4 regions of the Devosia rhizosphaerae genome follow, and region 3 is predicted to be linked to each of the others. Evidence: predicted binding sites of a transcription regulator. Region 3 holds the regulator's gene; each other region holds the start of a gene.
What was found. Region 3 encodes LexA, which represses DNA repair genes until DNA is damaged. Its sites were predicted from a motif close to TGTTCNNNNTGTGTTCNG; they were not measured.
Positions count from the first base shown of each region.

Region 1: the regulator LexA is predicted to act here: its motif matches at 5,174-5,191, upstream of recA (recombinase RecA).
Region 2: the regulator LexA is predicted to act here: its motif matches at 1,913-1,930, upstream of ruvC (crossover junction endodeoxyribonuclease RuvC).
Region 4: the regulator LexA is predicted to act here: its motif matches at 5,528-5,545, upstream of QOV41_RS16365 (PA0069 family radical SAM protein).

Region 1 covers NZ_CP126539.1:1,632,150-1,639,333, forward strand. The annotation lists gene cckA (cell cycle histidine kinase CckA) at 1-2,552, shown strand, start outside; partial or broken gene QOV41_RS19845 (DUF2237 family protein) at 2,558-2,731, shown strand; gene QOV41_RS19850 (DUF2237 family protein) at 2,808-2,939, shown strand; gene QOV41_RS07990 (aldo/keto reductase) at 2,936-3,955, opposite strand; gene araD1 (AraD1 family protein) at 4,012-5,007, opposite strand; gene recA (recombinase RecA) at 5,270-6,340, shown strand; gene alaS (alanine--tRNA ligase) at 6,518-7,184, shown strand, end outside.
Region 2 covers NZ_CP126539.1:948,842-956,025, reverse strand. The annotation lists gene ruvB (Holliday junction branch migration DNA helicase RuvB) at 1-752, opposite strand, end outside; gene ruvA (Holliday junction branch migration protein RuvA) at 749-1,366, opposite strand; gene ruvC (crossover junction endodeoxyribonuclease RuvC) at 1,363-1,869, opposite strand; gene QOV41_RS04615 (GGDEF domain-containing protein) at 2,248-2,985, shown strand; gene QOV41_RS04610 (YebC/PmpR family DNA-binding transcriptional regulator) at 3,035-3,781, opposite strand; gene QOV41_RS04605 (TIGR00282 family metallophosphoesterase) at 3,922-4,737, opposite strand; gene QOV41_RS04600 (5-formyltetrahydrofolate cyclo-ligase) at 4,734-5,321, opposite strand; RNA gene ssrS (6S RNA) at 5,348-5,505, opposite strand; gene QOV41_RS04590 (cell division protein ZapA) at 5,557-5,934, opposite strand; gene QOV41_RS04585 (DUF4164 family protein) at 5,939-6,226, opposite strand; gene tkt (transketolase) at 6,425-7,184, shown strand, end outside.
Region 3 covers NZ_CP126539.1:2,192,174-2,199,357, forward strand. The annotation lists gene QOV41_RS10865 (SMP-30/gluconolactonase/LRE family protein) at 1-506, opposite strand, end outside; gene QOV41_RS10870 (2-dehydro-3-deoxy-6-phosphogalactonate aldolase) at 503-1,114, opposite strand; gene QOV41_RS10875 (2-dehydro-3-deoxygalactonokinase) at 1,114-2,046, opposite strand; gene QOV41_RS10880 (IlvD/Edd family dehydratase) at 2,330-4,138, shown strand; gene lexA (transcriptional repressor LexA) at 4,193-4,906, opposite strand; gene QOV41_RS10890 (molybdopterin molybdotransferase MoeA) at 5,032-6,234, opposite strand; gene moaC (cyclic pyranopterin monophosphate synthase MoaC) at 6,231-6,713, opposite strand; gene trpC (indole-3-glycerol phosphate synthase TrpC) at 6,710-7,184, opposite strand, start outside.
Region 4 covers NZ_CP126539.1:3,322,758-3,329,941, forward strand. The annotation lists gene QOV41_RS16340 (electron transfer flavoprotein-ubiquinone oxidoreductase) at 1-858, opposite strand, end outside; gene QOV41_RS16345 (uracil-DNA glycosylase) at 926-1,726, shown strand; gene QOV41_RS16350 (MFS transporter) at 1,838-3,163, shown strand; gene moaB (molybdenum cofactor biosynthesis protein B) at 3,150-3,677, shown strand; gene QOV41_RS16360 (MDR family MFS transporter) at 3,737-5,227, opposite strand; gene QOV41_RS16365 (PA0069 family radical SAM protein) at 5,611-6,759, shown strand; gene QOV41_RS16370 (HAD-IA family hydrolase) at 6,762-7,184, opposite strand, start outside.

The DNA.
Region 1 (7,184 bases), 560 kb from region 3:
TCGGCGATGACAACTATCCCGATCCGCTCGTCTCCTCCCCACAAGGTGGCGGCAGCGTGTGGCGCGTGGTGCTGTTAGGTCTCTTCCTGATTGGCCTGTCGGTGGCCTTCTCGCTCTACAGCGATCGAATCCCCCCCGATGCCACCATCGCCTTTGTCGGCGTCCTGGCGGTGGTGGGCGTCTTTTGCCTGTTCGGCCTGGCAGCTGGCCTGTTTCGCTTTGCCGGGCGCGACGAGCGTCGGACCGTTCCGCAGGCGGTTGCGGATAGCCTGCCGTTCGGTGCCGTCGTGTCGGACCGGGACGGCAAGATTTCCTATGTGAATGCCCAGTATGGCAGCTTCACCGGCGCCATGAACAACGGCGTGCCCGTGGGTGTGCCGCGGCTTTTCGCCGGACAGTCGGACGCGAGCGAAGCCATCTACCGCCTCTCGCGGGCCGCCAAGGACGGTCGTGGCGCCATCGAGGACATCCGCATCATGGGTGGACTGGGTGGCTCGCAAACCGAAAGCCAAAGGGCTTTCTGGTATCGCGTTGCGGTGCGGCCGCTGCCTGAGACCGACGACGCCCGCAAGCCGCTGGTGATCTGGAGCGTCGAGGACATTACCCGCGACAAGGAAAACAACGAGAGCGCCTTTCGCGACCTGCAGCGCGCCATCGACTATCTCGATCATTCGCCCGCCGGCTTCTTTTCAGCCGATGCGCATGGTCACATCCAATATCTCAACTCCACCCTGTCCGATTGGCTGGGCTATGACCTGGCCGAGTTCAATGCCGGCCAGCTCCGGCTCTCCGATCTGGTGCGCGGCGATGGCGCGACGCTGCTCATGCGGGGCCGGGGGGATGGCGAGATCCGGACCGAGATCATCGATATCGACCTCGTGCGCCGCAACGGCACCAGCCTGCCGGTGCGCATGCTGCACCGGGCCGCACGCCTCGCGGATGGTGAACTGGGTGAAACGCGGACCCTGGTCCTCGATATGTCGAGCGCGCCCGACACAGAAGAAGAATTGCGCGCGGCGGAAGTGCGCTTCTCCCGCTTCTTCAACGATACGCCTTTCGCCATCGCGACGCTGGACGGGGAAGGGCGGATCATTCGCACCAACGCCCCCTTTGGTCGCATTTTCCGCTGGGTCGACGAGGAGAAGAGCCTCGAACTGCAGCCCCTAAGCGATCTGATTGGGGAGGGCAGCCGCGAGCGCTTTGGCCGGGCCATCGCCGATGCCCTCGCCAACCGCTCGGAAGTCGAGCCGGTCGATGCATTGCTGAGCGGGGAAGGCGACCACGCCGTGCGCCTCTATGTGTCGGCATCCGAGCCGGGCGCCGGCTCGCCTGAGCGCGTTAACGTCTATGCCCTGGACATGACCGACCAGCGCAAGCTCGAAGCCCAGTTCGCGCAGAGCCAGAAGATGCAGGCCGTGGGCCAGCTCGCCGGCGGTGTGGCGCATGACTTCAACAATTTGCTGACCGCCATCATCGGATTTTCGGACCTCCTGTTGCTCAAGCACAAGCCGGGCGACCCCTCGTTCAGCGAACTCATGCAGATCAAGCAGAACGCCAATCGCGCTGCCGGTCTGACCCGCCAGCTCCTGGCCTTCTCGCGTCGGCAGACCTTGCGCCCGCAAGTGCTGGAGCTGCCGCTGATCGTGGATGACCTCACCGTCCTCCTCAAGCGCATGATCGGCGAGAAAAACACGCTGACGGTCGAGCATGGTCGCAACATCTGGCCGGTTCGCGCCGACGTTGTACAACTGGAGCAGGTGATCATTAATCTGGTGGTCAATGCCCGCGACGCCATGCCCGAGGGCGGATCGATCACCATCCGCACGTCCAATATTGCGCAAGGCGAAGCCGAGCGCCTGAGCTATGAAGGTATGATCGCGGCCGATTTCGTCCTCATCGAAGTGCAGGACACGGGCACGGGCATGAGCCCCGATGTGCTGCAGAAGATCTTCGAGCCGTTCTTCACCACCAAGGAATTGGGCAAGGGCACCGGGCTGGGGCTTTCGACCGTCTACGGCATCGTCAAGCAGACCGAGGGCTATATCTACCCAGAGTCGATGCTTGGCGTTGGCACCACATTCAAGATCTACCTGCCGCGGCATGTTCCTGCTGCCAACGAGATTGCCGCCAAGACTCTGGCAGCGGCGCCGGTGCGTGATCTCACCGGCCACGAGCGCATACTTTTGGTGGAAGACGAGGAAAGCGTCCGCGCCTTCTCGGCTCGTGCCCTGCGGGCCACCGGATACGAGGTTTTCGAGGCTGATGGCGGCGATGAGGCGCTGGAAGTTCTCGAGGACATCGAGTTCAAGATCGACCTCATGATTTCGGACGTCGTGATGCCCGAAATGGATGGCCCCACTCTGCTCAAACATGTCCGCAAGACGATGCCTGACCTTAAGGTCATCTTTGTCTCGGGCTACGCTGAGGAGAGCGTCCGTCGCGACATCGAGGACGACCAAAGCGTCGAATTCCTGCCGAAGCCCTATTCGCTCGACCAGATCAATTCCAAGGTCAAGGAAGTGCTGCAAAAGCTCGAGAAGCGCGGCAATTGAACATGATGGGGCAGCCCGGCCCGGGGGAACGCAACGTGCTCGGCGAATCGCTCCAGCCCTGTTCGAGCGATCCGCTGACGGGCTTTTTCCGCACGGGCTATTGCGCTGCCGGTCCTGACGAGGCCGCGGTGCATCTGGTTTGCATAGAGGCGACGGCCGAGTTCTTGGCGTTTTCCGCCACGGTCGGGAATGATCTATCGACACCGCGCCCGGAGATGTCCTTTCCCGGCCTCGTGCCAGAATCGCTGGTGCCTCGTGGCGCAGCGCTGGGCGCAGGCCCACGCAGCCGGTTTGGCACCGCGCGTTTATCTACGCGCCACCAACCAAGCCGTGCTGGGACTAATTCCGCTCGAGGTGCTCAAGAGCTATGCGCTCGATCTGAACTAAGCCGTGCCGCCCGGAATAGGTGTGCCGGGCGCCAGCAGGCCCTGTTCCGCAAGGCGCATCCAGAGCACATCGGGAATCGGGGCATCCCACCAGGCCAGGATGCCATCCAACTCCTCTGGCGAGCGTGGCCCGGGCAGGACATTGCAGACCGCTGGATGCAGCAGTGGAAACTGCAGCGCCGCCGCCGGGAGGGGGACATCGAACTCCCGGCAGACAGCCTCGATTTGCCGGACCTTGCTAACGACGTCGTCAGGCGCCTTGGCATAGTTGAACGTCGATCCGCCGACCAGGACGCCTGAGTTGAACGGCCCGCCAATCACCACCGAGGATCCGCGCTCCAGGCACGTGCGCATGAACGGCTCGAGCGAGGTCTGCTCAAGGAGCGTATAGCGCCCGGCCAGGAGGAACACGTCCCAGTCGCCCAGCGCCATGGCATCCATCAGCACCTGCCACTCATTGACCCCCAGCCCGATCGCCTTAACAACGCCTCCGTCCCGCAGCTCGCGCAGGGCGCGGTAACCACCACTTTCCAATTGCTGCCAGAGCGGGCGATTGCCCTCTACGCCGTGCGTCATCGTGCCGATGTCATGCACATAGAGAACGTCAATTTTATCCACGCCCAGTCGCTGGATGCTATCCTCGTGCGAGCGCATGATGCCGTCATAGGAGTAGTCGTAGACTTGGTCGAAGGGCAGGGGATCGACCCAGTTGTGAGGGCTGGAGCGGTCCGTGCCGAAGGGGCGTAGCAGGCGTCCCACCTTGCTCGAGAGTACTGCGTCCTGCCGCCGTTCCCGCAGCACATCCCCCATCAGATGCTCGGACCGGCCATAGCCATATTGTGGGGCGGTATCGAGATAGTTGATGCCCATCTCGAGCGCGTGGGCGATGGTGGCGCGGGCCTGTTCTGCCGGCACGCGAGAGAAGATCCCGGCAAGAGAAGCGCCGCCCAGACCCAGTGTGGTGATCTCGAGTTCGGTTTGGCCGATGCGGCGTTTCTCGAACTGGCGTGCGCTCATCGTTATCCCCTCCAGATGAAGGGGATAACTGACATGTTAGTGGATGAGCTTCAAGCTCAATACAGCTGGCCGACGATGACGGGATGCTCGTCTTGCACGCGCACCGGGTTCCGCAAGGGTGCGCCGAACTGCGCCTCCTCAATCTCGAAGACGTCGTTGGGCTGCGTCGAGATACCGTCCGCAAAGCTCAGGGTGGCGGTGCCGAACATATGAATGTGCACGTCACCCGGTTGCCGGAACAACTCATACTTGAAGTGATGATACTCGAGATTGGCGATGGTGTGGCTCATATTGGCCTCGCCCGACAGGAAGGGCTTTTCCCAAAGCACCTTGCCGTCGCGATAGATGCGGGACATGCCTTCGACGTTCTCGGGCAGGTCCCCCAGCCGCAATTCCGGTCCAAAGGCGCAGGCGCGCAGCTTGGAATGGGCGAGATAGAGATAGTTGATGCGCTCGGTCACATGGTCCGAGAACTCGTTAGCGAGCGCGAAGCCCAGCCGCCGCGGCTGTCCATGCTGGTCGATGACATAGATGCCCGCCATCTCGGGTTCTTCGCCGGCGTCGAGCGCAAAGGATGGCGATGGGATCGGGTGACCCGGATTGACGACGATGTGGCCGTTGCCCTTGTAGAACCACTCCGGCTGCACACCCTTGCTGCCATCTGCCGGTTTACCGTTCTCCAAACCCATGCGAAACATCTTCATGGAGTCGGTCAGGGTCTCCTCGGCCTGCGGTGCGGCCGACTTGTGCATGGCGTCGCGAGTAGCGGCCGAGCCCAGATGCGTAAGGCCGGTGCCGGTCACATGCATATGGGCCGGATCAGGATGGTCGATGGGGGCGAGCATGCGCCCCTCAGCCAGGATCTTGCCGGGATCGACAGCGTCGCCGAGCCCATGTTCAGCCACCAACGCTGCAAGGCCCACCTGCCGCTCCATCGCCGCCAGCGCGAGCGCGTAGACACTCTTGGCGCCGGTCACCACGCGGGCCGTGCCGCCGTCAACTGCCCCAACGAGCCGGTTGCCGTCGTGATCGAGAAACTGGATGAGGTTCATGGCGGCTCCTCCGCTGGACGCCCCCGCGGGCGAAACTGGCGCGCATAAAACGCAGACATCGATGGAAGCGCAAGCAGAAAAATCATACTTTTCGCCCGCCACGCCAAAGGCGGACTCGATTCTCTTGCGCACCTATATCTGTTCTCATTTTGTCCCTTGACTTGGCTGAAACAAAATGAGAACAAACAAAGCACATTCACTGAAAACCCACTGCGGAACCGGTGCGTTGCACGGCTATCCAGAGCGTGGAATAAGGAGACACATCATGGCTAGCTCACTGCGCGTTGTTGAAGGTGGATCGATGGATAAGGACAAGGCACTTGCTGCGGCGCTCAGCCAGATCGAGCGCAATTTCGGCAAGGGCTCGATTATGCGTCTGGGCGAAGCCTCCTCCATTGAGGTGGAGTCCATCTCGACGGGCTCGCTCGGTCTCGATATCGCCCTGGGCATTGGTGGTTTGCCCAAAGGTCGCATCGTCGAAATCTTCGGGCCGGAATCTTCAGGTAAGACGACGCTGGCGTTACATGTCATTGCCGAGGCGCAGCGTAAGGGTGGTATTTGCGCCTTTGTTGATGCCGAGCATGCGCTCGATCCGATCTATGCTCGCAAGCTGGGGGTCAATGTCGATGATCTGCTGATCTCACAGCCTGATGCTGGTGAACAGGCCCTCGAAATTACCGACACACTGGTGCGCTCTGGGGCAATCGACGTGCTGGTGGTGGATTCGGTGGCGGCGCTCACCCCGCGTGCCGAACTGGAAGGCGAGATGGGCGATAGCCTTCCTGGCCAGCAGGCTCGTCTGATGAGCCAGGCCATGCGCAAGCTCACCTCCTCGATCAGCAAGTCCAAGTGTCTCGTCATCTTTATCAACCAGATCCGCATGAAGATCGGCGTGATGTACGGTTCGCCTGAGACCACGACGGGCGGCAATGCGCTGAAGTTCTACGCGTCGGTTCGTCTCGACATCCGGCGCATCGGTGCACTCAAGGATCGCGAGGAGATCGTCGGCAACCAGACCCGCGTCAAGGTGGTGAAGAACAAGCTGGCGCCACCGTTCCGCCAGGTCGAGTTCGACATCATGTATGGTGAGGGTATCTCCAAGACGGGCGAGCTGCTTGATCTCGGCGTTAAGTCGGGGATCGTCGAAAAGGCTGGTGCCTGGTTCTCCTGGGACAGCCAGCGGTTGGGGCAGGGGCGCGAAAATGCCCGTCAGTTCCTCAAGGACAATCCCCAGATCGCAGCCACCATCGAGCAAGGCGTGCGCGAGAGTTCGGGGCTGCTGGGCGAGGTGCTGCTGGTGGCCGGTGGCGAAGAAGACACCTCCGACGAATAAGTCAGTTCCCATGCAAGGAAACGTTAGGAGGGCGCCGCAGATGCGGCGCCCTCCTTTTCTGTTTTGTCGCGGCCTCGCTGCCGCCGCAATGCTGGACAGGGCGGCAGGCGGCACGATAGAAAGCCTGCCAAATATCCGGGGCGCCTTCGCGCCAGTCTCCGCCACGAAAGCCTATTGATGACCAGCGTAAACGATCTTCGCTCGAGCTTTGTCGACTACTTCGCCCGCAATGGGCACGAAGCTGTGTCATCAGGCCCGCTCGTTCCGCGCAACGATCCCACCTTGATGTTCACCAATGCCGGGATGGTGCCGTTCAAGAACGTCTTCACCGGAGTTGAAAAGCGGCCCTATTCCACGGCTACCTCGGCGCAGAAGTGTGTTCGTGCCGGCGGCAAGCACAACGATCTGGACAATGTGGGCTTCACTGCGCGGCATCACACCTTTTTTGAGATGCTCGGCAATTTCTCTTTTGGCGATTACTTCAAGGATCATGCGATCGAGCTCGCCTGGAACCTCCTGACGAAAGATTGGCAGCTTCCAAAGGAGAAGCTCATGGTCACCGTCTATCAGGATGATGACGAGGCACTTGAGCTGTGGAAGAAGATTGCCGGCCTCTCGGAAGATCGCATCGTTCGGCTTGGAGCCAAGTCGAACTTCTGGCAGATGGGCGATACCGGCCCCTGCGGCCCGTGTTCGGAGATCTTCTACGACCATGGCGAGCATGTCTGGGGCGGTCCCCCGGGATCGCCCGAGGAAGATGGCGACCGCTGGATCGAGGTTTGGAACCTCGTTTTCATGCAGTTCGAGCAGCATGGAGACGGTTCGCGGACCGCGCTGCCGCGCC
Region 2 (7,184 bases), 1.2 Mb from region 3:
TCGAGACGCAGCAGCGCCTTGTCCGCTAGCGTACGGGTAATTTCTGCCGCGCCATCCACCAGCGCAAAATCGGTCACGCGGCGGAGCAGCCGACCGGCGATGCGCGGAGTGCCGCGCGAGCGCCGTGCAATCTCCATGGCGCCATCGGGGGCCATGGGCATGCCGAGGAGCCGCGCACCGCGCGTTACGATCTGCACAAGTTCTTCGGGCGTGTAGAAGTTGAGCCGCACCGGAATACCAAAACGATCCCGCAGGGGCGTCGTCAACAATCCGGCACGGGTGGTGGCGCCAACCAGCGTAAACTTCGCCAGATCGATCCGCACCGAGCGGGCTGCCGGACCCTCCCCGATAATAAGATCGAGCTGGAAATCCTCCATGGCCGGATAGAGCACTTCTTCGATGGCGGGATTGAGCCGATGGATCTCGTCGATAAAGAGGACGTCCCGATCTTCGAGATTGGTCAGCAGCGCCGCAAGATCACCGGCCTTGGCGATCACCGGGCCGGACGTAGCACGAAAACCCACCCCAAGCTCTTTGGAGATGATCTGCGCCAGGGTGGTTTTTCCCAGTCCCGGCGGACCAACGAATAGGACGTGATCAAGCGCTGCGCCGCGCTGCTTAGCGGCTTGAATGAATACTTCGAGATTTGCCCGCGCGGCGGCCTGGCCGACGAACTCGGAAAAGCCGGAGGGCCGGAGGGAGACATCAAGCGGTTCATCGCGGCCGGCTGCGGGAGAGGTGAAGTCGCTCAACTGCTCAACTCCCTGAGGCCAAGGCGGATCAGCTTTTCGGTCGGTGTGTCATCGCCTTCCCGCGCAACGATTCGGCTCAGCGCGGCTGAAGCCTGAGCGCTGGAATAGCCGAGATTAGTCAGCGCCGAAACGGCATCGGCGACATTGCTGGCAGCTATGCCCTCGCCCAGGGCAGATTGCAGGCCCAGCGTGCCTGCATCCATGCCACCGAAGGCGGGGACCTTGCCCTTGAGTTCGGTGACAACGCGAACGGCAAGCTTGGGTCCAACCCCACTGGCGCGGCCGATCATGGCTTTGTCTTGCAGCGCAATGGCGCTGGAAAGGTCCGAAGGCGTCAACACGGAAAGGATGGCGAGGGCCACCCGAGCCCCTACGCCCTGAACGGTCATGAGGAGGTTGAACCAGGATTTTTCAACGTCGTTGGCAAAGCCATAGAGCCGGATCATATCTTCGCGCACGATCGTCTCGATGAAGAGAACTGTCGCCTCTCCCACGCGCGGCAGGCTCTGCAGGGTCCGCGTGGAGCAGAACGCCTCGTAGCCGACGCCGCCACAGTCGATCAGCACCCAATCATCGCCGAAGCTGTCGACAAGACCCTTTAGTTTGCCAATCATGCCAGTGCTCTCATACGCTGCGCCGAGACGCGGTGATGGGCGTGGCAGATCGCAATCGCCAGGGCATCCGCCGCGTCGGCTCCCTTGAAGTCCGCGGTGGGCAGCAAAGTGCGCACCATCAGATCGATCTGCCCCTTGTCCGCATGGCCGGTGCCGACCACCGACTTCTTGACGAGATTGGCAGCATATTCGGCTACCGGCAGCCCACGCGCGGCCGGGGATAGGAGCGCCACGCCGCGCGCCTGGCCAAGGATCAGCGCCGAGCGGGCGCCCGCGTTGACGAACGTCTCTTCGACGGCCGCCTCTTCCGGTTCGAAGCGGTCCAGCACCTCCCCCAGCGAAGAAAAGAGTGCTGTCAGCCGTTCGGCAAGCGAGCCTTCGACTGGAGGCTTGATGGTGCCTGCGCCAACAAAGCTTAGCCGATTGCCCAGGCTATCGATGACCCCCCACCCGCAACGGCGCAGGCCCGGGTCGATGCCAATGATTCGTGTCGCTAGGCTCATGACGCCATCCTTAATGAACTGACCGACACCTACCAAGCCCCAAGTGAACAAATCAGAAACGCCAGCTTGGCAGCATCAGCAACGCTTCAAATTTTACCGATCTGCAGAAGGGTACATTCATGGCCAGAGGCCTAACGTGCCGCTTCGGGAACGCAGGAAATCAAACCAATGTCGGTCAACAATGTTCAGCGGCAGCACCGCTCTGCCGCAACAGCAGGAAACCGTGGCACAGCGCGACGATGGTCCTGCAACTCTCCGCCCTGACGATACTGCCCAAAAGTCTGCCGAACTCGCGCCATGGCGCTTTCCGCTTTTTTGCAGTGAGACTATCCAATGGTATCGTCGAAGACTTTGGTTGCCCTTCAGAGTTGGTCAAGCGTGGGCCGCTGGACCGTGCTCGGAACGCTTGCCTGTGTTGCCGTTGCCGTGGGGTTTAACGCCCTGCTATTCGCGGGTCTCGGCCCCGTCGCGCACCAACGCGCCATGCTCAGCGCGACGATCCTACCCACAGTGTTGGGATTGCCGCTCTTTTTCTACTTAAGCATGCGGGTGCGCGGTCTAGCCATCACCAATCTGCGTCTTGGCATGGTGGCTCGAACCGACAGCCTAACCGCTTGTCTCAACCGCGGTGCCTTCACCGCAAAGGCCTCCACGATCCTGGACCAGCAGGACAGGGACGCAGGCGGCGCCCTGTTGATGATCGACGCGGACAACTTCAAGACCATCAACGATGCCTACGGCCATGACGCCGGCGACGAAGCGCTGACGATCATCGCGCGTTCCATCCGCACCGTGCTGCGGGCCGGCGACCTTGTCGGTCGAATGGGTGGCGAGGAGTTCGGCGTGTTCCTACCCAAGGTGGACCAGCGGGAGGCCGAGGCGATTGCTGAACGCATCCGGCGGTCGGTCAATCTCGCGGTTTTCACCCCCGATGAGCGGCAACGGCCGCTTTCAGTCAGCATTGGTGGCGCGGTATTCCGCGGCCGCTCGAGCTTCGCCGAGCTTTTCCGCATTGCCGACCAGCGTCTCTATGATGCCAAGCAGACCGGCCGCAACCGCACTGCGGTCATTCACATCCAGGGCGAGCCCACCGCTGAACTGCGCCAGACGGCATAAAAAGGGGCGGCCCGAAGCCGCCCTGTGCCGAAATCTCTGCGGCTGGGAATCAGCTGGCCAGCTTGGCCGCATCCTCGTCGCTCATCTCGAAGTTAGTATAGACGTTCTGGACGTCGTCATCTTCTTCAAGCGTATTGATGAGCTTCATCAGCGTTGCACCCTTTTCGGCATCGATTGCCGTGTTGGTCTGGGGGCGCCAGATGGCCTTGACGGATTCGGCTTCCCCTAGCGTGCTCTCGACCGCGGAGGACACCTCGGCCATGCTTTCGAAGCTAGTATAGATATAGTGGTTTTCGTCGTCGCTCTCGACGTCGTCGGCGCCCGCCTCGATGGCCGCTTCCATCACCTTGTCTTCCGAGCCGACCGCGGCCGGATAGGTGATCTGGCCAACGCGGTCGAACATAAAGCCGACCGAATTGGTTTCGCCCATGGCGCCGCCGTTCTTGGAAAAATAGGAGCGCACATTGGAGGCGGTGCGATTGCGATTATCCGTCAGCGCCTCGACAATGATGGCGACGCCACCAGGACCATAACCTTCGTAACGAATTTCGTCGTAGTTCTCGCCATCGGAACCCTGCGCTTTCTTGATTGCACGATCGATATTGTCCTTGGGCATGGACTGGGCGCGGGCATTGGCCACGGCAAGGCGCAGGCGCGCGTTAAAGGCGGGGTCGGGCATGCCCATCTTGGCGGCTACGGTGATTTCGCGAGCCAGCTTGGAGAAAACCTTGGACCGCACAGCGTCGGACTTGCCCTTGCGGTGCATGATGTTTTTGGCGTGTGAATGGCCGGCCATTCGGTAACCTCGGATCGTCGCTACTGATGAATTGGCCGCCTTATAGTGGCCGAACTGCCAAAAGGAAAGTCTCGCGGCGCCCGCCCCCTCAGCGATCCCGCGTCCGCATTCGGTGTTGATTTTGCCGATACGTTCGCTGCCTAAAACTCCGGCAGCGCCTGCGACAGCGAACCGCCAATGCGAACGGGCAGGACCTTGGTGGCGAGGCCCGAGCGAGTATCTGTTTCAACAGCAACCCCGCACAAGGTAGCCTCCCCCTCAGCGGGGCTGAAACGACCATTGGCGATACCGGTGAGAAACCGATTGATCGGCTCTTCGGTGTCCACGCCGATGACGGAGTCGAAATCACCGCACATGCCGGCATCGGCCATCAATGCCGTACCGCCGCGGAGGATGCGATGGTCGGAGGTAGGGATATGGGTATGCGTGCCTACGACAAGGCTGGCGCGCCCATCGAGGAAATGTCCCATACCCTGAATTTCTGAGGTGGCCTCGGTGTGGAAATCCACAATGATCGAATCGGCCTGCTCTCCCAGCGGGCAAGCGGCGATCGCCGCTTCAACCGCGCGGAACGGGTCGTCCACCGGCCCCATGAACACCCTCCCCAACGCATTGACCACGAGAACGCGGTGCCCCTTGCGGCTTTCAACGAACATGGCGCCACGCCCCGGAGTGCCGGGCGGCATGTTGATCGGCCGCAGCAGGTTCGGCTCGCGCTCGATAAAGCTCAGCGTGTCACGCTGGTCGAAGGCGTGATCACCCAGCGTCACCACGTCGGCCCCGGCATCGCGAAGGTTCTGGTAATGCGCCTCGGTCAGGCCACGTCCATGGCTTGCATTCTCGCCATTGATGACCACGAAGTCGAAGCCGTACTGCTCGACAATCCCCGGCAGCCGCTCGGCCACAGCTTCCCGGCCGGAGCGCCCGACCACATCACCCAGAAACAAGAGCCTCATGCAGCGCCACCGAACTGGTGGACGCCGGTTTCGGTTATCACCGCATCGAGCGGCACATCATGGTCTTGGCGGGGAATGGACGAAAACTCCTGGGCGGAAAAGGCGATGCCGACCAAGGTCGGCTTTTGATCGAGATCGGCAATGGTGCGGTCGTAGTAGCCGCCGCCATATCCCAGCCGCGTGCCCTGCGCATCAAAACCCAGGAGCGGCATCAGAACACAATCGGGGTCTGCACGCGGGGCGCTCGGAGCCGGCGCCAGCGTTCCAAAGCCCGCTTCGTAGAGCGCCTCGCCAGGCTCCCACACCCGGAAGTCCAGAGGACCGTCGGGGCTCGTCACGGCTGGCAGCACCACGGTGGTGCCGGCATCCATAAGTCTTAGCAACAGCGCATTAGTATCGACTTCGTCTCGGATGCTCCAATAGGCGGCCACTACGCAGTCGGGCGCGGGCGGAAAGCTGGCGAAGAAATGAAGGGCAACGGCGTCTGCGGCTTCCGCGCGAAGATCGGCAGACAGGCTGGCCCGGATGGCATGCGCCTTGGCACGAAGCTCGGCCTTGGTCTGCTCGATGGTGTCATCCGCCATACGGCACGGTGCTCGCGTCAACAAAACTAGGTGCCGCCCTGGCCGTGGGATAGTCGATCCCGGGAACCTACTTACGTAGGTGGGCGCCGTATGTCCGAGCCCACGAGCCCGGTCAGGGACAGCTCCCTCAGAATCGATTAAGGCCCCGGGGATATTGTCATCCGCACGCACCGGGCAGCGACATCAGATATAGGCCTTTGCACCCCGGGTGCAAAGGGTATCCGCAAGAACTTGTTTAGCTCGTTTGCAGCGGAGCGGTTTCGTCCAGGACCGTGGCGACCCCTTCGAGCGCCTGGGCAGCATCGGTGAGCTTTTGCGCGTATTGGCTCTCGAGCGCCTCATATTCCGCTGCGACCTCCTGGCCAGCTTCGGTCAACATGGCGACCTCGTCCTCCAAGGCCTTGATCCGCCGCTCGGCCTCGCTCAGTTCATCGAGGACGGCTATTCCTGCCATCACCGTCAACCGAGTGTCGCCGATCTCGCCAACTGCACCCTTGAGTGCTTCCACTTGGCCATTGAAGCGTTGTGCAAGGCCGATCAGGTGCGGCTGCTGCCCTTCTTCGCAAGCCATGCGGTATTTGCGGCCATTAATCTCGACATTGACTTCGGGCACTCGGTCACTCCGCCTTGGCTAGAACTTCGCGGACCGTCTCCATCGCCTCAACCAACCGGCGGGACACTTCATGCGCGCTGTCATCGAGCCGCTTGGCGCGCGCCGATGCTTTGTCGAGTTCAGTGGCGAGGCGCGCCCGCTCATGAATCAGCCGCTGCGTATCCACTTCGATGCGCTGCTGCTGCCGCAGTCGGGAAGAGAGATTGCGCACGCTCTGGTCGAGCCGAGCCAAGGCACGTTCAAATTGCGCATTGGCATCCTGCAATCCGTCTTCGCGTTTGGTGTCACTCATGGCCGGGACGGTTCCAGAAACGGGAGGCGAGTCTTGTCACACCGTGCCTCACCGGGGATTCCAATGCAACCAGACAAGCTGGCTTGCCCCTTGTCATTGACAGGCAATCCGAACCTGTTATGCCTCGAAACCGCCTTTGGGAGGAGGCTTCAGGTGCCTCTTCTCTCCAGATCCGTTCCCAAAGAAAGCGCACACCCCATGCCCAATACAGCCCAGCAGAATGCTCTGGCCAATGCGATCCGGTCCCTCTCGATGGACGCGGTCGAGAAAGCCAACTCCGGACACCCCGGTCTGCCCATGGGCTGTGCTGACATAGCGACCGTCCTGTTCACCAAGGTGATGAAGTACGATCCCGCCGATCACAAATGGCCTGATCGCGACCGCTTCGTGCTCTCGGCAGGACACGGTTCGATGCTGCTTTATTCAGTGCTCTACCTGACCGGCTATCCGGACATGGACATCGAGGACATCAAGAATTTCCGCCAGCTCGGTTCCAAGTCGGCCGGCCATCCCGAATATCACTTCGCCCAAGGCATCGAGACCACCACCGGCCCGCTTGGCCAGGGCGTGGGCAATAGCGTCGGCATGGCCATCGCCGAAGCTAAGCTTGCAGCCGAGTTCGGCTCCGATCTCGTTGACCACCATACCTGGGTGCTGGCCGGCGACGGCTGCCTGATGGAAGGCATCTCCCAGGAGGCAATCGCCCTTGCCGGTCACCTCAAGCTCAACAAGCTGACACTGATCTGGGACAACAACAGCATTACCATTGATGGTGCCGTTTCGAACTCGGACTCGACCGACCAAATCGCCCGCTTCAAGGCCTCGGGCTGGAACACGATTGAAATCGACGGTCACGACCAGGACGCCATCGAAAAGGCACTGCTCGCATCCAAGCAATCCGACCGCCCCACGATGATCGCAGCAAAGACCACCATTGGTTTTGGTGCTCCCAAGAAGG
Region 3 (7,184 bases):
ATTTGTTTGGTGGGTGTATCCGTCCAATAGGTGGTGCGGCCATCGGGCGCAAAGCAGGTTGCATTGGGGATGCGGATATCGGTCTTGAGCGGCGTCAGCTTGCCCGATCGGTAGTGATAGAGCGCACCGATGGCACCTTCCTCATTGCCGCGGTCCATGGTGCCGATCCAAAACGCGCCGGAGGGGTGCACGCGGCTGTCGTTGCAGCGTGTTGCTGTCTTGTCCGCCTCGATCGGCATGATGGTCTCGCCCATGCCGTGCTCGAGGTGAAAGCGCTTGAGCCCGGTTTCCGTCACCACCGCCAGATTGTCATGGTCGATGATCGAACCTGCCGCGACGATCTCGGGTAGCTCCCACCGCTGTGCAACTTCACCTTCGGGCGTGGCGGCAAACATCGCCTTGTTGTTGATGTCAAACCAGAACAGCTGCTGTCGCCCTGGGTGCCAGAACGGGCCCTCGCCAAGTGAGCAGCGGCTGTCGATGAGAAGGGATGCTTTTTCGGTCATGCGGTGCTCCCAATGTCATAGGCAGCTACAGCCTTCTGCGCCCGGTCTCCAACCTCGCTGGCGGTGACCCCAGGCTTATAGAGGAAGGTGCCGAGTCCGAAGCCAGTGCAACCAGCTGCGAAGTATTCATGGAAATTGTCCGGGTTCGCTCCCCCCACGGCATAAACCGGCAGTTCGGGAGGCAGCACAGCACGCATGGCCTTTATCCCCTTGGGACCGAGCACCTCAGCGGGGAAGAACTTCAACCCCGTCGCGCCAGCCCGAATGGCAGAGAAGGCGTCGCTGGGGGTAAATACACCCGGGTAGGACAGGAGATTGCGGCGTCTCGTTTCGCCGATCACCTGATCATTTGTATCGGGCGATACGACGAATGTGCCTCCCGCACTGGCGACGGCCTGCACATCCGCCACGCTCAGCACGGTTCCCGCGCCAATCATGGCATCGCCGCCCAGGTGCTCGGCCGCCCGCTCGATGCTGATAAGTGCATCGGGTGAGTTGAGCGGCACCTCGATCATGGTCACGCCTGCGGCAATCAGTTGCTCGCAGACGGGGATAGTTTCTGATGGCGTGATGCCGCGAAGGATAGCAATGAGATGTCTGTGGTTCATCAGATCAATTCCGATCTAGCGGTGCGGTCACGGGCGGCTTTCAATCCCGCGAGTACAATAGTGGTGGCGTCCACGGATTCACCCTTTGCTCCGGCCCACTCCAGCACTTGCGCGTATAGGGCGCAAAGAGCCGGTGAGCCTATGAGCGGTACCGGAGCGGTACCGATCAGCTGCCGATTGGCGCCAATTTCAGCACCGATGAGTAGCCCGGATAGAAAACCGGCGCACCAGTCGGGCTGGCGATCGGACAGCAGCGAACCGGCGCGGATCTCGAACAGCCGCCCAAGCAGCTGACCCGGATTCTTGAGCCCGGCCATCGCGCCTGCCTCGAAGCCTTCCGCGCGTGCTGGGCCGTCGAGATCACCCTGCAAGGAGTGCCGCAGCACTGATTGCGTGCGCAGGACTTCGAACAGCTCTCCGGTCATGGCGGTCGAGAACCGCTCAATCCTTGTGCCATCGAGCACAGCCCATTTGGAGTGAGTGCCGGGCATGCAGACAACGCCCGCGAAGTCCGTGTAAGTGGCCGCGAGGCCAAGCAGCTGTGTCTCTTCACCACGCATGACGTTGTCATTGCCGCCGCGCTGACAGACGCCAGGCAGGATTGCGACTCGATAGCGAGTGTCTGGCATTGCTGGGTATACTGCGCCTGCAGCAAGATCGCGCAGATCGGTAGGTGCCTCCAAATATGGCGCCTCCATCCAACCCTGCCGGGCGCCCGCCATGCCGCAAACCAAGACTTCAGTGGGCTGGCCCTCTTGTCCAGTGTCGGCGAGAAGCTCCATCAGAACACCAGCGAATTGGTCGCGCTGGAGCTTGCCCATGCCTTTGTCGGAGCGGCGCTCAAAAATCACCGAGCCATCGGCAGCGATGCCCCAGACCCTGAGGTTGGATGTGCCCCAGTCCACCGCTATCCAATCCATCTTGGCGCTCAATCTATTCTCCCCGTCCGCCTCGGCGGGCGACACTAGTGACCGAATCTAATTCCAGCCAGCCCCATTCTCCGCCTGCGTCGCGACAGCAAAGGACGGCCGGGTCGACCTGTCTCCTCCTTGAGTAAGGCCCGACGCGCGTTGCGGCAGGTCGCGACGGGTTCTCCACTTCCGATCATTAGTATGATTTTTTCGGTGCCAAGGCATTTAATCTCGGTGCAGCCGTGTTAGAACTGTTCCAACGTTGGCGCTTGCGCCGACGGCCACTCAAGGAAAGATACGACAGATGACGGCAGGTAATGGCAACGGCGCGCCCAAGCAGCTGCGCTCGCGAGCCTGGTTCGACAATCCAGACAATCCCGACATGACCGCGCTTTATCTCGAGCGCTACATGAATTTCGGTGTCTCTCGCGAGGAATTGCAGTCCGGCAAGCCGATCATCGGCATCGCCCAGACAGGCTCGGATCTCAGCCCTTGTAACCGGCACCACATGGTCCTCGCCGAGCGTGTTCGCGAAGGCATTCGCGAGGCCGGCGGCATTGCAATCGAGTTTCCGGTTCATCCGATCCAGGAAACCGGCAAGCGGCCAACTGCCGGGCTCGACCGCAATCTCGCCTATCTTGGCCTCGTTGAAGTGCTTTACGGCTATCCGCTGGATGGTGTGGTGCTCACCATTGGCTGCGACAAGACCACGCCGGCAATGCTGATGGGTGCGGCGACGGTCAACATCCCGGCCATTGCCCTGTCTGTTGGGCCCATGCTCAATGGCTGGCACAAGGGCGAACGCACCGGTTCGGGCACCATCGTGTGGAAAGCTCGCCAGATGATGGCCGCTGGCGAAATCGACTACCCGCAGTTCATCGAACTTGTGGCGTCTTCGGCACCTTCGACCGGCTACTGCAACACCATGGGGACGGCGACCACGATGAACTCGCTGGCCGAGGCGCTCGGCATGCAGCTTCCGGGCTCGGCGGCGATCCCTGCGCCTTACCGCGACCGGCAGGAAATCGCGTACCGCACCGGCAAGCGCATCGTCGACATGGTGCATGAGGACCTCAAGCCCTCCGACATTCTGACCAAGGACAATTTCGTCAACGCCATCGTCGTGAACTCCGCTATTGGCGGCTCGACCAACGCGCCCATCCATATCAACGCGATTGCCAAGCACATCGGCGTCGAGCTCAACATCGATGACTGGCAGGAGCACGGCCACAAGGTGCCGCTGCTGGTCAACCTGCAGCCGGCTGGTGAGTATCTAGGCGAGGACTACTATCACGCCGGCGGCGTTCCGGCCGTCGTAAACGAGCTGATGAAGCAGGGACTGATCCGCGAGGGCGCGCCCACGGTCAACGGCAAGTCCATTGGTGAGAATTGCCGCAGCACGCCCATTCAGGACGACAAGGTCATCCGTCCCTTCGATCAGCCGCTCAAGGGCGAAGCGGGCTTCCTGGTGCTCCGTGGCAATCTGTTCGACAATGCCATCATGAAGACCAGCGTGATCTCGCCCGAATTTAAGGAGCGCTACCTTTCGGACCCGGTGCATCCCGGCATGTTCGAAGGCAAGGCCGTGGTGTTCGACGGGCCTGAGGATTACCACCACCGGATCGATGATCCGTCGCTCGAGATCGACGAGCACACGCTCCTGTTCATGCGCGGCGCGGGGCCCATCGGCTACCCTGGTGCGGCTGAAGTGGTGAACATGCGGCCACCCGATTACCTCATCAAGAAGGGCATCCATTCCCTAGCTTGCATCGGTGATGGTCGTCAGTCGGGTACTTCTGGCTCTCCCTCGATCCTCAACGCTTCGCCAGAAGCGGCAGCTGGCGGCAACCTCGCCATTCTCCAGACTGGCGATCGGGTTCGCATCGATCTCAACAAGGGTGAAGCCGACATCCTGATTTCGGACGAGGAAATCGCGTCCCGCCGTCAGCAACTGGCCGAAACGGGCGGCTACAAATACCCAGCCCATCAGACACCCTGGCAGGAAATCCAGCGCAACATCGTTGGCCAGCTGGGCGAGGGGGCGATTCTCCGAGGCGCTGACAAATATCAGCGGATTGCCCAGACCAACGGCGTCCCTCGCGACAATCACTAGGAATGCAGAAGGCCCGCCAATCGGCGGGCCTTGTCTCATGTCAGCTAAATCTACTCAGTACTTGCGCAGCAGGCCCACCAGCCGACCTTGCACCTTGACGCGGTCCGGCGGGAAAATGCGGGTTTCATAAGCCGGATTGGCCGCTTCCAGTGCCACAGTGTTCCCCTTGCGGCGCAGGCGCTTGAGGGTTGCTTCCTCGTCGTCCACCAAGGCCACGATGATCTCGCCCGTCGAGGCTTGATCCTGCTTCTTGATGAGCACGGTGTCGCCGTCGAAAATGCCTGCCTCGATCATCGAGTCGCCGCGCACTTCCAGTGCGTAGTGCTCGCCGGGCCCCAGCATTTCCGGTGGCACGGCGATGGTGTGGGAGTGGCTCTGGATAGCTTCAATGGGCGTACCGGCAGCAATGCGGCCCATGACCGGGATGGAAATCGGCCGAGCATAGTCCTCGCCGGCGCTGATGCGAGATGGGGGCGAAGCGACCTTGCCGAGATTGCCTTCGATGACTGAAGGTTCGAAGCGGGCGCGGCGACCACCGAGCGTTGGGTTCATCGAGTCCGGGAGTTTGACCACTTCAAGCGCACGCGCCCGATTGGGGAGGCGGCGGATAAAACCGCGCTCTTCCAGGGCGGTGATCAGCCGGTGAATGCCGGATTTCGACGCCAAATCGAGGGCATCCTTCATCTCATCGAAGGACGGCGGAATGCCGCTTTCTTTCATCCGTTCGTGGATGAACATCAGCAGCTCGTGTTGTTTGCGCGTCAGCATTGGCCCCTCGGCGAGAATCGGAACATAGGCAGAACGACTATAGGTGTTCCAGTTATGTTCTGCAATATCTCCATTGCCATTCCGTGGGACTTAAAGATGAACGGATCCTGAACGACTTTCTCGCTTCAGAATCCGTCTATCGGTAGTGCTTCGACAACTGCTCTGGCGGGCTGGCCGGGATCATGCTCGGGTTGCACGATCAGCATGTCGGCATCTGCGAGCGAGGAGGTGTGCCCGCTATCGGTTTGGGCGATCGGGTCGAGCATCGGCCCGGCATCCGTCTGCACGAGGCGGGCCCGCATGAAGTGCCGACGCGCGGTGTTTGGCGGCGTGGGGCCGACGAGAGGCAGGCGCCAATGCGCAGGCTCGTCGTAGCCCAGCCAATGGCGGAGTGCCGGCTTGATGAAAACAGTGGCCGTGACCATGGCCGAGACGGGATTGCCCGGCAGGCCGAACACCAGGGTTCGTCCATTGCTGCCGAACATCAGCGGCTTGCCGGGGCGCATGTTGATGCGCCAGAAGTCGAGCGCGACACCCAGATCTTTCAATGCACCTTGGACGAGGTCGTGCTCGCCCACGGACGCGCCGCCGGTGGTGATGAGGATGTCCGGCTCGGCAGCCAGCGCCGCACCCAGGCGAGAGCGCAGCAGGGCTGCGTCATCAACAATGATGCCGTGATCCGTCACTGCCTCGGCATAGGGCGCGAGCATGGCAGCAAGCCCAAAGCTGTTGGAGGCGACGATCTGGTCGGGACCTAGTGGAGTACCGGGGAGAACAAGCTCATCGCCCGTCGCCACGAGGGCAATCTGCGGCCGGTGGGCTACGGTTAGCCCGGCGCAATTGGCTGCAGCCGCCACGGCGATCTGCATGGGCGTGAGGCGCGTGCCCGCCGCGACCAGCGTCTGACCAGTAGCGAAGTCAGCACCCGTGGGGCGGATGCTGTGGCCAAGCCGGGCAGGGGCCGTGAAGCGGACGAGGTCGCCCTCGCGCACCGCCTCTTCCTGCATGATCACGGTGTCGGCGCCGACGGGGACTGGCGCGCCAGTGAAGATGCGGACCGCTTCTCCTTCCCCAACAGACCCGCTGAAGGCTGCGCCGGCCTGAGACATGCCAACGACCCGAAGCTGCGCCCCGTCGCTCACGTCCGCGGCCCGCATGGCATAACCGTCCATGGCGCTGGCATTGAAGGGCGGCTGGTCGTGCGTGGCAATGATCGGGTCGGCGAGGACGCGGCCCACCGCCTCGGGCAGGGCCACAATTTCCGGCGTTACTGGGGGAACACGGCTGAGGATTTGGGCCAGCGCGTCGTCGACCGGAAGAAGGCTCATGGCGCCCGCATGTAGTCGCCGGATTTGCCACCCGACTTCTCGAGCAGGCAGATATCGCTGACGACCATGGCGCGGTCGATTGCCTTGGCCATGTCGTATAGCGTGAGGGCCGCGGTAGAGGCAGCAACCAGTGCTTCCATCTCGACGCCGGTCTGTCCAGTTGTTTCAGCCGTCGCGGTGATGCGGATGGCCTCGGCGCTCTCGGCTTCGATTTCGACGTTGACCTTGGTGAGCGGAATGGGATGACAGAGCGGAATGAGCTCGGAAGTCTTCTTGGCACCCATGATGCCGGCCACGCGCGCCACTGCGAGTGCGTCGCCTTTCTTGAGGCCACCGCCCATAATGGTGCTGATTGTCGAGGGTTGACCGGTCAACCGCGCCTGCGCCGTGGCTCGGCGACGCGTAACCGCCTTGTCACCAATATCGACGATGTGCGCCTCGCCCCGGGCATTGAGATGGGTGAGGGCTTGGTTGCTCATGAGCGAACCGTCTCGACTTGGCCCATCAGGAGAGCCCGCGTCGCGGCGACCACATCGTCCTGCCGCATCAAACTCTCACCAACGAGGAAGGTCCCGATACCCGCTTCGCGATCCAGCAGTTGCAGGTGGGCGTGGTCCACGATGCCGCTTTCGCTGACCAGGGTCACGCCTTCCGGAACACCGCCTGCGAGCTTGATGGAGGTTTCGAGGGTTGTTTCGAAGGTGCGCAGATTGCGATTGTTGATGCCGATGAACTGGGCGCCCAGCCCTAGCGCACGATCGAGTTCAATCTGGTCATGCACCTCCACCAGTGCATCCATGCCCCATTCCTCGGCGGCGTCGAGCAGGTAGCGCGCCACGTCGTCGCCGACCGCGGCGAGGATGATGAGGATGCAGTCCGCGCCCCAAGCCCGTGCCTCGGCAACCTGATAGGTCTCGAACAGGAAGTCCTTGCGCAGCACCGGCAGGCGC
Region 4 (7,184 bases), 1.1 Mb from region 3:
TGCAACTGCGGGATGCTGCTTAAAGCGATTGAACTCATCAAAAGGCGACAGGGCGGGATCGGCATAATCGAGATAGGTAACCAGTCCCACATAAAGCTTGCGATCCTCAGCATGGTAGACAAAGCCGCCGCCCGAGGTTTCATTGTCGAGCGGATAGCCGAGATAATGGTCGACCCGTCCGACCTCGTGCTTGGCCGCATCGATCTCCCAGACTTCCTTGATGCCCAGGCCATATTTCTGCGGGTCTGCCGCAAGCCCGTGATCGCCGATCAGGGCCTTGGCCAGCGACCCGCGAGCGCCTTCGGCAACAAGAGCATATTTGGCCTCAAGCGCGATACCTTCTGCAAAGCCGGGCTTGGGATTGCCGTCACGGTCGCGGCCGAGATCGCCGGTGATGATGCCTCGGACCGGCTCGCCCGCGCCGCCCAGCACATCCACGGCGGCAGTCATGGGAAAGATGTCCACGCCCAGTTCGGCTGCCTGTTCGCCCAGCCAGCGCACGAGATGTCCGAGGCTAATGATCACGGCACCGGGCGTCCTGAGCTGGGGCGGCATCAGCCTGTGAGGCACTGAAAAACTGCCCTTCGCCGTCAGGTAGTGGTAGGTGTCGCGGGTCACGTCGGGACCCACCGGAGCGCCCTTGAGGCGCCAGTCGGGCATCAAGGCATCGAGACCGCGCGGGTCCATGACCGCACCCGAGAGAATGTGTCCGCCCAGTTCGGCGGCTTTCTCGACCACCGTGACGCTCAGTTCAGGATGGCGCTGCTTGAGCCGGATGGCAGCCGACAGGCCCGATGGCCCTGCTCCGACGATGACAACGTCGGTCGAAAGGGTTTCGCGGCTACCGGCCTCTGCCATATAGGACTGCTCTCATCGAGGAACGCGCGGCTGGCCGCGCCAAACGGGCTGTGACATAACAGAGAACATGTCCGAAGATCGACCGCTAAATCACGCCGAAATGCTCTCGGTGCTCGACTGGTATCGGGCAGCCGGCGTCGATCTTGCCGTGGGCGAGGAGCCGGTCGACCGTTTCGCGCAAAGGCCGCCGTCCCCGCGAGCTGTACCCAAGGCGGCGGCACAAGTGGCGGAGCGCCCGCCCGATGCATTGCCGCTGGGTGGGGATCCCACCGAGGCCCGGAGCCTTGCCAGTTCGGCACAGAGCCTCGACGCGCTGCGCGATCTGCTGGGGGCCTATGACGGCTGCGGCCTCAAGCATCGGGCGACGCAGCTGGTTTTTGCTGATGGCAACCCAGGGGCCAAGATCATGCTGATCGGGGAAGCGCCGGGAGCCGAAGAGGACAGGCAGGGCAAACCGTTCGTCGGCAAATCGGGCCAGTTGCTGGACCGCATGCTGGCAGCGATCGGGCTTGATCGCACCAAGGTTTACATTGCCAATACCGTGCCCTGGCGACCGCCGGGCAACCGCGCCCCAACGCCGGAAGAGCTGGCGCTTTGCCTGCCGTTTCTTCAGCGGCAGGTGGAGCTTGTGGGGCCGCGCATTGTGGTGACGCTGGGCGGACCGGCCATGCAGACGGTTTTTTCCACCACCAATGGCATCATCAAGATGCGGGGCAAGTGGAGCAATGTGAGCATCGGCTCGCACGGCGCCGAGGCCATGCCGACGCTGCATCCCGCCTATCTCCTGCGCAACCCGGCCGCCAAGCAGCAGGCTTGGAAGGACATGCTGAGCCTGCGGCTCAAGATGCACGCTTTCGGACTGGATTGACCCCGCCAAGCGGCGAGATGTCAAAAAACCGCCACGCGAAGCGGCGAACAGAACATTTGTTTCACCTTCGCGTGATTTGTTCGTCACCGACACTCCCATCCTGATTGCACCATGGCCTCAGTCGTAAAAATCTACGCCCTGTTCTTGGGCTCCGCCTTTCTCATGTTCGGCGGAGGGCTGCAGGGACTACTGCTTTCGGTGCGGGGAGCACAGGAGGGCTTCTCGCTGGTGTCGCTCGGCCTGATCGGAACAGGCTGGTCCATCGGCTTTGTCGCCGGCTCGATTGCAGTCCCCATTATCGTGCGCAATGTGGGCCACATCCGAGCCTTCTCGGTGATGGCGGCGATCGGCACCATCACCATTCTCCTCAATCTTCTGTGGGTGGAGGATATCGGCTGGATCCTACTGCGCGCCCTATCGGGCTTCTGCTTCGCCGGGGCCGCGATGATCGTCGAAAGCTGGCTGAACGAGGTCTCGGATAACAAGAGCCGCGGCACGATCTTTTCGATCTATACTACCATCAACATGGCCTTCTCCACCCTGGGTCAATTGGCCATGTCGCTCACCGGCACGGCCGGTTACGTGCCATTCGTGCTTGGCGCCATCAGCTTCATCTGCGCGGTGCTGCCCACCGCGCTGACTTCCAGCCCGCAGCCGCGTCCGCTTGCCACTGCCAAGGTGGACGTTAGGCTGCTTTATCGCACCTCTCCGGTTGCCGCCGTCGCGGCGTTTGCCTGTGGCATGGCCAATGGCGCCTTCGGCACGCTGGCACCGGTCTATGGCTATGCGCAGGGGCTCGATGCCAGCGGCATTGCCCTGCTCTTTGCCTCGGCGGCGATCCTTGGCGCCCTGGCGCAGATACCGGCAGGACGCCTCTCCGACCGAATCGATCGCCGCCTCGTTCTTGTGGGATTGGGCAGCTTCGCGGCGGTGATAGGCTTGCTCCTGATCATCATCAATCCGTCGTCGGGTTGGTTGATGTTCGTCCTCTTCGCCGCTTACGGCTTTGCTGCCAACCCGCTCTACGCCATAGCGGTTGCCCATGCGAACGATTTCGCCAAAGAAGGCGAGTTCGCGCGTATTGCCGGTGGCATGCTGCTTATTCTGGGCGTGGGCCTCGCCATCGGACCGGCGGTCGCGTCCCTGCTGATGGGCGTGCTTGGCCCGGTTGCCCTGTTCGTCGTCACCGTAATATTTCACGCGGTCATCGCTGCCTTTGCCTATTTGCGTATGCAGGTGCGCACTGCACCCGACGCGGGCGATCGTGCGCCGTTCCAGCCGATGCCGGGCAACACCACAACAACGCCGGAGGCCGTTGCGCTCGACCCGCGGACTGATACAGAAGACTTTGTGCCTCCGCCCGATGAGCCTGAGGTGCCCGAAGAGCTGCTCGAAACCGCAGAGGAGAAGCGCCATGTTCAAAATGGACCGGTTTGAGAATCGCGCCTTTCAGCCCCTCTCGATTGCAGTCATTGCGGTTTCCGACACGCGCACGCTCGAAACCGATACCGGGGGAGCCCTGCTCAAGAGCCTCCTTGAAGCCGACGGGCATCGCTGCGCCGACCGCGTAGTCGTCCGCGACGATGTGCAACTGATCCGACGCGCCGTGCAATCCTTTGTTGCCGATCCGGATGTCGATGTGGTGCTGACCACTGGCGGTACGGGCTTTTCAGGCCGCGACGTCACGCCCGAATCCGTCGAGCCCCTCTTCGACAAGCGGATGGACGGCTTTTCGGTGCTCTTCCACCAGTATTCGGCTACTACGGTGGGCACCAGTTCCCTGCAGTCGCGTGCAACCGCCGGCCTCATTGGCACGACTTTTGTCTTCTGCCTACCCGGATCGCGCGGGGCCTGCCGGGATGCTTGGGAAGGCATACTCACCCATCAGTTGGACTATCGCCACAAGCCGTGCAATTTCGTCGAGTTGATGCCGCGCCTCAGTGAGCGCTGAACCAGGTTCGATCTGATCGCCCATACAAAAAGGGCGCCTCGCGGCGCCCTTTCTCGTTTCTAGTGACCATGACCCATCTCTGGTCCGCCGCCTTCCGGACGACGGATGAAGAAGGCGGCAAGGATCGCGAACAGCGAGATCACCGCTCCGACCGTGAACGCGAGGCGGATGCCACCGGCGAGAGCCTCCACCTGGTCGAGACCTGCAGCCGCAAGCAAAGCGGTTCGGATGGTCATCACCGCCACAAAGAGCGCGATGCCCGCAGCGCCTGCCAGTTGCTGCACCGAACCCAGGATCGCACTGGCATGGGAGTAGAGCTCCTTGCGCACCGACCCCATGGACGAGGTAAACACCGGCGTAAAGATCAGCGCCAGCCCGATGCTGAGCACCACGTGCCCCGCCAGAAGGGCCCAGATGGGCGTGTCTTGGCCCACCAGGGTCATGCCCCAGAGCACGGCCGAAACCAGCACTGTTCCGGGCACAACAAGCACGGTCGGCCCAACGCGATCGAACAGACGCCCAACGACGGGCCCGAGCAGGCCCATGACGAGCCCGCCCGGCAGCAGCATTAGCCCGCTTTGCAGGGTGTCCAGGCCGACGACGTTCTGCAGATAGATCGGCAGCAGGATGATGGTGCCGAAAAGCGCCATCATGGCAACGAGCATCAAGCCCACCGAAACCCGGTAGTTGGGCGACAGGAACGTTCTGAGGTCGAGCAGCGCCTTATCCTCGTTCTGTAGGCGCAATTGCCGCCAGACAAAGAGCGCCATCGCTACGCCACCAATCACGAGCGGCAGCCACAGTGGCACGGTTGGAGCCTCGCCGGCATGGGCCATGCCTTCGCCAAAGCTGGCGAGCCCATAGATCAGCCCACCAAAGGCAAGTGCCGACAGCACCACCGAGACAATGTCGAGTGGCGCGTAGCGGGGGGTGGAAACGTTCTGGATTTTGCGGGCACCCAGCGCCAGTGCGCCGATCGAGATCGGCAGCACCAGGATGAACATCCAGCGCCAATCGAGATTGGCGAGGATGAAGCCGCCAATGGTCGGACCGATGGCGGGCGCGACAGATATGACGATCGAGATATTGCCCATGGTCTTGCCGCGTGCTTCCGGTGGCACCAGCGACATCACCGTGGTCATCAGCAACGGCATCATGATTGCAGTACCGACAGCCTGCACGACGCGACCGAGCACGAGCAGCTCGAGCCCTGGCGCAACCGCGCAGATCAGGGTGCCCGCAGTGAAGGTCGACATGGCCACCATGAAGATGGGCCGCGTGTCCATCCGCTGCAGCAGGAAACCGGTGATCGGAATCACCACTGCCATGGTCAAAAGGAAACCAGTGGTCAGCCATTGGGCGGCACTTGCGGTGACGCCCAGATCGACCATCAGGTGCGGAATGGCCACGCTCATGATGGTTTCATTGAGGAACACGACAAAAGTTGAAACCAGCAGCAGAGCAATGACCAGCTTGTTCCTGGCGGCATGATCCTGGGCGAACGCCGGTGCTGCAGGGGCCGTGTCGAATGGTGTGGCGTCGGTACTCATGATGCTCCCTCGCGATGAGTATGTGTGGTCTGCCGGGACGACGATTGGGCCCAGTCTGTTTCGACAGGACCTTGGCGGACCGATGTGACAGTGGTTGTCAGCAGGTGACGTTCAGGCCTGGGGCTCTGCACCTCCGTCCGACCCGACGGGAGTGGGGAAGCCCTGATCCAACCATGCACGCCGTAGCAGCAGGGTTGGCCGGTTTATGCCTCATGCGTTCGCTCGTCCAGCCATTTTGTCGCAGTTCTGCTTTGCACCTGCTGCTCAGCAGCATTCGACCCGATGGTATTCCTACCGCTAAGTTCTTGTTTTGTTCTAGCCTGATTGCTACATCTGTGCCGTGAGGTTTCCTCCCGATTCGAGGATCCATCAGGAGAACGAACATGGCCCTTTATCAGGCCCCTTCCTTTGAGGCCCTTGAACGACTGAGCCGCAGTCGCGACGCGGATCTGGCGCGGCGGGAGCTGCTGGATCCCGATCGTGTTCGTGGGCGGGGCGCGCAGTCGAACCGGACAGGGCGCTTTGAAAAGCATGTGCGTGAGAACATTGATGATGGCTGGTCCACCGTCGAGCCGCTACCGATCTTCGAAACGGTGGAACACACCGAGCGCGCCAAGACCATCATCACCAGCAATGACAGCCCGGACATCGGGTTCGAGCGCTCGCTCAATGCCTACCGCGGCTGTGAGCATGGCTGTTCCTACTGCTATGCCCGGCCCAGCCATGCTTTTCTCGGGCACTCGGCGGGGATTGAGTTCGAGCGAGACATCTACGTTAAGGTCAACGCTGTGGAGGCGCTGCGGGCGGAATTGGGCGCCAAGAGCTATCGGGTGAAGCCGATTGCCATGGGTACCAATACGGACCCCTACCAGCCCGCCGAGCGCAAGCACAAGCTGACGCGCGGTATTCTAGAAGTCATGCTGGAGACGCGCCATCCGGTGATGATCACCACGAAATCGGCGCTGATCATTCGCGACCTTGATTTGCTGACCGAATTGGCCAAGCTCGGGCTGGTGAAGGTGGCCATTTCGATGACTTCGATGGACCACAAGCTGTCCCGCAAGATGGAGCCACGGGCCTCCTCGCCTGCCCGCCGGCTCGAAGCAATGCGGCTCCTCAGCGAAGCCGGTGTGCCCACCGCCGTCTTTGCTTCCCCCATGATTCCGGCGATCAACGACATGGAGCTCGAGCGCATCCTCGATGCCTCCGCAGCGCAGGGCGCCAAGAGTTCCGCTATGATCCTGCTGCGCCTGCCCGGCGAAGTACGCGACGTTTTCCGCGAATGGCTGCTGCGCCATTTCCCCGACCGGGTGCGGCATGTCCTCTCGCTGGTCCGCGACACCCGTGGCGGCAAGGATTACGACTCCCGCTGGGGCACTCGGATGACCGGCGAGGGCCCATACGCGACCCTCCTCCGCCAGCGCTTCGACAAGGCGCGCGAGCGCTATGGCCTGGATGGCAAACTGCCAGTGCTGCGCAGCGACCTCTTTGTCGCGCCGCGGCTCGAAGACCGGCAGATGAGCCTCTTTTAGGCCTACTCCAACGTGGTTCGAGCGACGAGTTCGAGCACGCGCGGGTCGGCGAAGTCGTGTACGGACAGGCTGACACCCGCCTCCTCCATCTGCTGCTCGTCAAGGCCCGTCATGATGCCGACGGTGGCAATGCCGGCCGCCTTGGCCGCGGCCATGCCGGCGCGGGAATCCTCGAATGCCACAGCATGCTCGGCTCTGCCGCCGACGAGCCGCAACCCCTTAAGATAAGGCAGCGGATGCGGCTTGCCATGGGCCAGCTCGGCCCCGATCACCACATGAGCAAAACGGCTGACAAGGCTCAGCGCTTCAAGCAGCATTTCAGCATTTGCCCGCGGTGCATTGGTGACCGCGACCACTGCGACACCGTGGTCGTTGGCCCAGTCGAGCAGGGCCAAAAGGCCTGGCACCGGGTCAACGCCGTCTTT